One region of the Atlantibacter sp. MEI4A-1023 genome, then DNA from elsewhere that is predicted to be linked to it. Evidence: predicted binding sites of a transcription regulator. Region 1 holds the regulator's gene; the other holds the start of a gene.
What was found. Region 1 encodes ArgR, which controls arginine synthesis, uptake and breakdown. Its sites were predicted from a motif close to ANTGAATAAAAATACANT; they were not measured.

Region 1 (4,426 bases):
GACGGCAGTGGGTAAAACCCTGGTGCGCAACGCGGCGGAAACCATGAAAAAAGTCTCCATGGAGCTGGGAGGCAATGCGCCGTATATCGTGTTTGACGACGCGGATATTGATGCGGCGGTGAAAGGCGCGATCGCCAATAAATTCCGTAACGCCGGGCAGGTGTGCGTCAGCGTTAACCGCTTCTTTATTCAGGATGGCGTCTATGACCGCTTCGTGAACCAACTGGCCGAGGCGGTGAAGCAGTTGAAAGTGGGCAATGGTCTGGAAGAGGGCGTGATTGTCGGGCCGCTGATTGAGAAAGCCGGCGTGGATAAAGTCCGCGAGCATGTGGAAGATGCGCTTGCGAAAGGCGCGAAAGCGCTGGCAGGCGGGAAAGCGCACGATCTTGGCGGCAACTTCTGGCAGCCGACGGTGCTGATTGATGCCACCGATGACATGAAACTTGCCCAGGAAGAGACCTTTGGTCCCCTGGCTGCCTGCTTCCGATTTAGCAGCGAAGAAGAGGTGATTGAACGCGCCAACAATACGCCGTATGGCCTGGCCGCCTATTTTTACACCCAGAATCTACAGCGGGTATTCCGCGTCTCTTCGCAGCTTGAAAGTGGAATGATCGGCGTGAACGACTGCGCGGTATCTACCGAGCTGGGGCCGTTCGGCGGCGTGAAAGAATCCGGGCTGGGGCGCGAAGGATCGGTACTGGGGCTGGACGAATATCTGGAAGTGAAAACCCTGCATATCGGCGGGCTCTAACCTGTGACCACACCGATGGGTGACAAACAATGCAAATCTACACTTTTGACTTTGATGAAATCACCGATCAGGCCGATTTTTATCGCGACTTTACCCGGTCGTTTGGGTTAACGAAGCAGCAGGTGAATAATCTGGATAGCTTGTGGGAGGTGGTGACGGAAGGGTATTTGCCGTTGCCGCTGGAGATTGAATTTGTTCACTTATCGGAAGAGAACCGTCGGCGGTTTGGCGCGCTGATTTTGCTGTTTGATGAAGCAGAAGAGGAGTTGGAAGGCCAACTCCGCTTCAATATTCGTCATTCCACGTGACCGAAAAAAGCCCCAGGCGAACTGGGGCAAGTCGTCGGACACGACGACGAGGTTCTTATTTATACAGTTCTGCAGTGGCGTGCCAAGTATCACCGGTACGCGCTTCAATAACGCGGTAAGCGGTCGCGCCTTTCTGATCGGCTTTTTCAGCCAGCGCTTCGCGCATATCCATCGGCGAGCTGCCGTGCTGGGCAACAGAGATGGTGCCCATAGATTGCATGTTTTGGGCATCCTGTGCGCTAACTTGCTGTACGGCGGCGTTTGCGCCAAAAGCCATCAGGGAAGCCAGAGTCACTGCAGCAAGGGTAAATTTGGTTTTCATCGTCATTTCCTCGTTTGAGTTTCTGTGGTCGGCAGGCGAAGTCACTGTACGGACCACAGAATGAATGTATGTATGCAGGTGAAACAGGGTTAATGCTTATTTGTACAGCTCAGCAGTGGCGTGCCATTCGTCGCCAGAATGCGCTTCGATAATGCGGTAGGCGGATGCGCCTTTTTCCTGCGCTTTCTGATCGAGCATTTCGTTCATGTCCATCGGTGAGCTGGTCACGGAAGAGACAGTAACGGTGCCGAGTGACTGACGACCCTGGGCTTGTTGCGCGTCGATAGACGTTGCGGCAAAAGCGCCAAAGGAGAGCATTGAAAGTAGGCTTAAGGTGGCTACGGTTGATTTGATTTTCATGATCGTTACCTCGTCGTATTTTTATCTTTATCTTTGGGGTCTCATTTCGTGACCCTCATCACAAAATCAAGTATACACTAATAACGTTGAAAATTAATACCACGCTAATTATTTACAATGAAACTTTGTTTCCAGAAACGGATTTTTTATTCCCTGTCGTTATAAAAAATTAACGTTTAGTGCGTTTATAAAAAATAATGCTAATAAATTCATGAAAATAGGTAAATTTGATGATTTGTGCTTTTTAGAAAAGATGTAATGACTATGTAACGTTGAGCGCGCAGACGTAACGGCTGGAGAGGAAATTAAAGGGGGTATTTAATAATAACCGCCGCGGGCGCGGCGGTAGAAGAGAAGGCTTACAGTTCTTGTTCGAACAGTACCAGAATGGCTTCGTAGAGTTCTTTAACCGAAAAATCTCTCGCGGGGGTAGTAAAGATAGTGTCATCCCCGGCGATAGTGCCCAGAATACCTTCTGCTTTACCCAACGAGTCGAGCAGACGCGCAATCAGCTGCGCCGCACCCGGGCTGGTATGGATCACCACCACCGCATTGTTGTAATCAATATCCAGCACCAGATTTTTGAGTGGGCTGGACGTGGTTGGTACGCCCAGTTCCGCTGGCAGGCAGTAGACCATCTCCATTTTGGCGTTGCGTGTACGCACCGCACCGAATTTGGTCAGCATGCGAGAGACTTTGGACTGGTTAATGTTTTCGTAACCTTCGTCCTGCAACGCCTGGACAATCTCTCCCTGAGAACTGAATTTCTCTTCCTTTAATAACGCTTTGAAAGCTTTGACTAATTCTTCTTGTTTTGCCGAGCCGCGCATAAGTCACCTACAATCTGGCCAAAGAAACAACATTATTATGCATTTATCTGAATTTTTATGCAAATCCCAGGCCGAAAATGTGGCTGAAATAATGTTATGAAAGCGGCGGATTTTATCAAATTTTGTTATTGGAGAACATGCCTGCGTCACGACTCGAAAATAAGCCATTAAGTAAATCAATTGTTATAAAAATGATGTTGTTTTGATGAATGAAGAGGGTGTAATGTAACCGCCTGTTGATATGTTGCTTCGGTAGCGATCCGGCTATTTTCCTGATGTGCGTGAGGTCTGTGCCATAAAGAGCCGGTATGACTTCTCAATCTGAAGGTGAAAAGATTGTAATGACTTCCGCCCTGGATAATCATGGTCGCCACCAAAGGAGTAACGGCACTTTAATTGCAAATCATAATAAGGAGTTTAGGATGAAAGTTGCAGTCCTCGGCGCGGCCGGTGGTATTGGCCAGGCGCTTGCCCTTCTACTCAAGACCCAACTGCCTTCAGGTTCAGAACTCTCCCTCTACGACATCGCACCGGTTACCCCCGGCGTCGCGGTTGATTTAAGCCATATCCCTACCGCGGTGAAGATCAAAGGCTTCTCCGGCGAAGACGCGACTCCGGCGCTGGAAGGCGCAGACGTGGTGCTGATTTCCGCAGGCGTGGCGCGTAAACCGGGTATGGATCGCTCTGACCTGTTTAACGTCAACGCGGGCATCGTTAAAAACCTGGTGCAGCAGATTGCCACCACTTGCCCGAAAGCGTGCATCGGCATCATCACCAACCCGGTAAACACCACTGTTGCTATCGCAGCGGAAGTGCTGAAAAAAGCCGGTGTTTACGATAAGAACAAACTGTTCGGCGTGACTACGCTGGATATCATCCGCTCCAACACCTTTGTAGCGGAACTGAAAGGCAAACAGCCGACCGAGGTTGAAGTCCCGGTGATCGGCGGCCACTCTGGCGTGACCATTCTGCCGCTGCTGTCCCAGATCCCAGGCGTGAGCTTCTCCGAGCAGGAAGTGGCTGACCTGACCAAACGTATTCAGAACGCGGGCACCGAAGTGGTAGAAGCCAAAGCGGGTGGCGGATCGGCAACCCTGTCGATGGGCCAGGCGGCGGCGCGTTTCGGTCTGTCTCTGGTTCGCGCAATGCAGGGCGAAAAAGGCGTGGTTGAGTGTGCCTATGTAGAAGGCGACGGCGAACACGCGCGTTTCTTCTCTCAGCCGCTGCTGCTGGGTAAAAACGGTATTGAAGAGCGTCAAAGTATCGGCACCCTGAGCGCGTTTGAACAGCAGGCGCTGGAAGGCATGCTGGATACCCTGAAAAAAGACATCACCCTGGGCGAAGAGTTCGTTAACAAATAATCGTCGTGGATTCTGAAAGCAAAACCGGAACATCAGTTCCGGTTTTTTTTCGTCTGTTAGTTGGTCGCCGGATATTCCTGAACGGTGACCTGTAGCGTGAGTTTCTTATCATCACGCATCACCACCACCGGGATGACCGAGCCGGGGCGAATCTCCGCCACCTGGTCCATGGTTTCCAGCGCCGAAATAGCGGGTTTATTGTTTACTGAGACGATCACATCATTGACCTGAATACCGGCATGCGCCGCCGGGCCGTCCGGGGTCACTTCGTTGACGATAATCCCCTGGATCTGATCGATGCCCACCGCCGGACCGTGCATTGGCGCGATTTCCCGCCCGCCGATGCCGATATAACCACGGATCACGCGGCCATCGCGGATCAGCTTATCCATAATCTTGGTCGCCAGCTGCGTGGGGATCGCGAAGCCAATTCCTTCCGGCGTTTCGCCGTCGTTGCTTTTATCAAACGACAGAGTATTGATGCCCATGAGTTC
Region 2 (4,426 bases), 660 kb from region 1:
GTTGCGTTCGTAATCGGCGATATCTTTATGGTCGAGCTGATGCAGGCAGTTATTCACTTCGCCCATTTTGTGGATCAGCGTACGACGGGTGATTTCAGTGGGGTGTGCGGTCAGCACCAGCTCCAGGGAAAGCGACTCTACGGCCTGTTTAATCGCCGCTTCGCTCAGGTCCGGCTGGTCTTTGAGTTTACGCAGCGTGCGGGCAATCACTTCCGGGTTGCTGGCGGCTTCCCCTTTGGGAGAGATGCTGTGGTATTGCTCGGCGGTATTGGCCAGGTTCAGAAACTGGCTAAAGGCGCGGGCCACCGGAAGTAACTCATCGTTGGACAGATTTTGCAGCGTGGTCAGCAGCTCTTGCCGATTTGCTTCATTGCCAGCACGTGAGGACTTCGACAATTTGCGGATTGTTTCTACGCGGTCAAGGATGTTCTCTCCGAGAGCATCCTTGATGGTATCCCCGAGCAGCTTGCCGAGCATACTGACATTACTACGCAAAGCGGAATATTGTTCGTTCATTACTCCAGACACCCCATCTCATATGTATATGTCCTCAATATTTCGAACCACAGCCGCGTTGGCAGCGCCCCCGAAATCTTTCGGACTTGAACTACGTCTTTTCTTTTATAAAGCCACGTAAACCACCATTCGTCAATTGCGGCGAAATCGCTTCAGCAAACCAATAAATCGCGACAATTCACGAAATTTAATTCATTTCGTGCCAGATAAGCGTTACTTATGGAAATGTGACAAAAGTCACCCTCCGACGTGACAGGAAGGTGATGCAGATCAGTGCCAGCAGAAGTGATGAACAACCTGGGTAATCAGTTCACGGGTCGGTTTAATAAACCGGGTTTCCAGATATTCATCCGGTTGATGCGCCTGGTTAATGGAACCGGGGCCAAGCACCAGCGTCGGGCAGAGCGTCTGAATAAACGGCGCTTCGGTGCAGTAGTTCACCACGTCGGTTTGCGCGCCGAGCAACGCTTCCACCACTTTCACCAGATGATGATCCGGCGGGCATTCGTAGCCTGGGATCGGCGGGTGCAGTTCTGCAACGTTCAGGCGGCCCGGCCAGCGGCTGCTGACCGGCTCCAGGGCTTCTTCCAGCAATCCATTAAGATCGTTAAGGGTCATCCCCGGCAGCGGGCGAATATCCAGGTGCAGCTCGCAGCAGGCGCAAATGCGGTTGGCGGCATCACCACCGTGAATGTGGCCAAGGTTGAGCGTTGGATACGGCACGGTAAACGCGTCATAGTGATAGCGCTCTTTCAGGTTATCGCGCAGCTCCAGAATACGGCCAATGGCGTCATGCATCAGTTCAATGGCATTGACGCCTCGCGCCGGATCGCTGGAATGGCCCGACTGGCCCAGTACCCGAATCGCGCTGGAGATATGCCCTTTATGCGCGCGGATCGGCTGCAAAGAGGTCGGTTCGCCGATAATCGCGCAGTCCGGGCGCAGCTGGGTGGTTTCGGCAAAATAGCGCGCCCCCGCCATGCTGGTCTCTTCATCCGCCGTCGCCAGAATGTAGAGCGGTTTTTTCAGTTGCGTCACGTCGACGTCACGTAGCGCATCGAGAATAAAGGCGAAAAAGCCTTTCATGTCGGCGGTGCCCAGGCCGTACAGCTTGTTGTCGTGCTCGGTCAGGGTGAAGGGATCGCGCGTCCAGCGTCCGTCGTCAAACGGCACCGTGTCGGTGTGGCCTGCCAGCAGTAATCCGCCCGCGCCCTGGCCGATGCTCGCCAACATATTGAATTTATTGCGGGTTCCTGGAACCGGCTGAACTTCTACGTTAAAACCCAGATCGCCAAACCAGGACGCCAGTAAATTGATTAAAGACGCATTACTCTGATCTAACGCGGCTTCGGTCGCACTGATGGACGGAGTCGCGATTAATGCGCGGTAAATCTCGATAAACGGCGGTAATTTCATTTTCACTGTTGACATACCTTAGGTCGTGATAGTATCAATATTCATGCAAATTAAGTGAATAAAAATACATTAACGGTGAGCAAAAAGGAACCGCATCGCGCAGCCTCCTGAAAACGCTCGCTAACGTGGCAGAAGCAGGCGCTTTTGCCCCAGGTAACTTCTCGTGACGATAAAAGAAGGTGAACAGCCCCGATGTTGAATACGCTGATTGTTGGCGCCAGTGGTTATACCGGCGCAGAGCTCGCGACCTATGTCAATCGCCATCCACATATGAACATAACCGCATTGACGGTCTCAGCGCAAAGCAATGATGCAGGAAAATTACTCTCCGATTTGCATCCTCAACTGAAAGGCATTGTTGATATGCCGCTGATGCCGATGTCTGACATCAGCGAGTTCACTCAGGGCGTTGACGTGGTGTTTCTGGCGACGGCGCACGAAGTGAGTCACGACCTGGCGCCGCAGTTCCTTGACGCAGGCTGTGTGGTGTTCGATTTATCCGGCGCGTACCGGGTGAACGATGCGGCGTTTTACGAAAAATTCTACGGTTTCACCCATCAGCATCCGCAACTGCTGGAGCAGGCGGTGTATGGCCTGGCCGAGTGGGGCCGCGACGCGCTGAAAGAAGCCAAACTGGTTGCCGTGCCGGGTTGCTACCCGACGGCGGCGCAGTTGTCGCTCAAGCCGCTGATCGACAACGATCTGCTGGATTTGGCCCAGTGGCCGGTGATCAACGCCACCAGCGGCGTGAGCGGCGCAGGGCGCAAAGCCGCGATGTCTAACAGCTTCTGCGAAGTGAGCCTGCAACCCTATGGCGTATTTACCCACCGCCATCAGCCGGAAATCGCGACCCATCTGGGCGCGCAGGTCATTTTCACTCCGCATCTGGGCAACTTCCCGCGCGGGATTTTAGAAACCATCACCTGCCGCCTGAAACCGGGCGTGACGGCTGAACAGGTGGCGCAGACGTTCAATGACGCCTACGGTGATAAACCGCTGGTGCGTCTGTATCAGAAGGGCGTTCCGGCGCTGAAAAATGTGGTGGGCTTGCCGTTCTGCGATATCGGTTTCGCTGTTCAGGGCGAGCATCTGATTGTGGTGGCCACGGAAGATAACCTGCTGAAAGGCGCTGCGGCGCAGGCAGTGCAGTGTGCCAATATTCGTTTCGGCTTCGCTGAAACTCAGTCACTTATTTAACGGTGCAATAATGAATCCATTAATTATCAAATTAGGTGGCGTACTGCTGGATAGCGAAGAGGCGCTGGAACGTCTGTTCACCGCGCTGGTGAATTATCGCGAGACCCACGAGCGCCCGCTGGTAATCGTTCATGGCGGCGGCTGCGTGGTGGACGAGCTGATGAAAAAACTCAATCTGCCGGTGAAAAAGAAAAATGGCCTGCGCGTTACGCCAGCCGATCAGATCGACATCATCACCGGTGCGCTGGCGGGCAGCGCCAACAAAACGCTGCTGGCCTGGGCGAAGAAACATCAACTGCCGGCGGTGGGCCTGTATCTCGGCGATGGCGACAGCGTAAAAGTGAGCCAACTGGATGATGAACTTGGCCACGTCGGCAAAGCCGAACCGGGTTCAGCCAAACTGATTACGACCCTGCTGGGCGCTGGCTTTATGCCGGTGGTCAGCTCTATCGGCGTCACCGAGGCGGGCGAGCTGATGAACGTCAACGCTGACCAGGCCGCTACGGCGCTGGCCGCCACCCTCGGTGCAGATCTGATCCTGCTTTCCGACGTCAGCGGCATTCTGGACGGCAAAGGGCAGCGCATTGCTGAGATGACTGCCGCAAAAGCCGAACAGCTGATTGCCCAGGGCATCATCACCGATGGTATGGTGGTGAAAGTGAATGCGGCGCTGGACGCGGCGCGCACGCTGGGCCGCCCGGTGGATATCGCCTCCTGGCGCCATGCCGAGCAGTTACCTTCTTTGTTTAACGGGACAGCCATCGGCACCCGGATCTTAGCCTAATTAAAGCTTCAAAAAGGAAAAAGAAAATGCAAAACCACGGCATCAAAAAAGTTGTTCTCGCTTACTCCGGCGGCCTGGATACCTCCGCGATCATTCCATGGCTGAAAGAAAACTATGAAGGTTGCGAAGTGGTGGCCTGCGTGGTGGATATCGGCCAGGACCGTGACGATCTGAAAGGTGTTGAGCAAAAAGCCCTGCGCACCGGCGCGAGCGAGTGCTATGTGGTCGATGCGCGTGAAGAGTTCATCAAAAATTACGTGTATCCGGTGCTGCAAACCGGCGCGCTGTACGAAGGCAGCTACCTGCTGGGTACCTCTATGGCGCGCCCGCTGATCGCGAAGGCGCTGGCGGATGTGGCGATTAAAGTGGGCGCAGATGCGCTGTGCCACGGCGCGACCGGTAAAGGCAACGACCAGGTGCGTTTTGAATCCGCCTGGGCGGCGCTGGTCCCCAACCTGAAAGTCATCGCCCCGTGGCGTGAGTGGAACCTGCGTTCCCGTGAAGCGCTGCTGG

Region 2: argC (N-acetyl-gamma-glutamyl-phosphate reductase) is a predicted target of ArgR. The motif match lies at 1,986-2,003, and genes of this name have one in related genera.

The regions. Positions count from the first base shown of each region.
Region 1 covers NZ_CM149568.1:477,815-482,240, forward strand. The annotation lists gene ACVV26_RS02340 (NAD-dependent succinate-semialdehyde dehydrogenase) at 1-751, shown strand, start outside; gene ACVV26_RS02345 (barstar family protein) at 781-1,059, shown strand; gene yhcN (peroxide/acid stress response protein YhcN) at 1,115-1,381, opposite strand; gene yhcN (peroxide/acid stress response protein YhcN) at 1,478-1,741, opposite strand; gene argR (transcriptional regulator ArgR) at 2,101-2,571, opposite strand; gene mdh (malate dehydrogenase) at 2,994-3,932, shown strand; gene degS (outer membrane-stress sensor serine endopeptidase DegS) at 3,989-4,426, opposite strand, start outside.
Region 2 covers NZ_CM149568.1:4,543,707-4,548,132, reverse strand. The annotation lists gene ppc (phosphoenolpyruvate carboxylase) at 1-516, opposite strand, end outside; gene argE (acetylornithine deacetylase) at 787-1,938, opposite strand; gene argC (N-acetyl-gamma-glutamyl-phosphate reductase) at 2,125-3,129, shown strand; gene argB (acetylglutamate kinase) at 3,137-3,913, shown strand; gene ACVV26_RS21545 (argininosuccinate synthase) at 3,940-4,426, shown strand, end outside.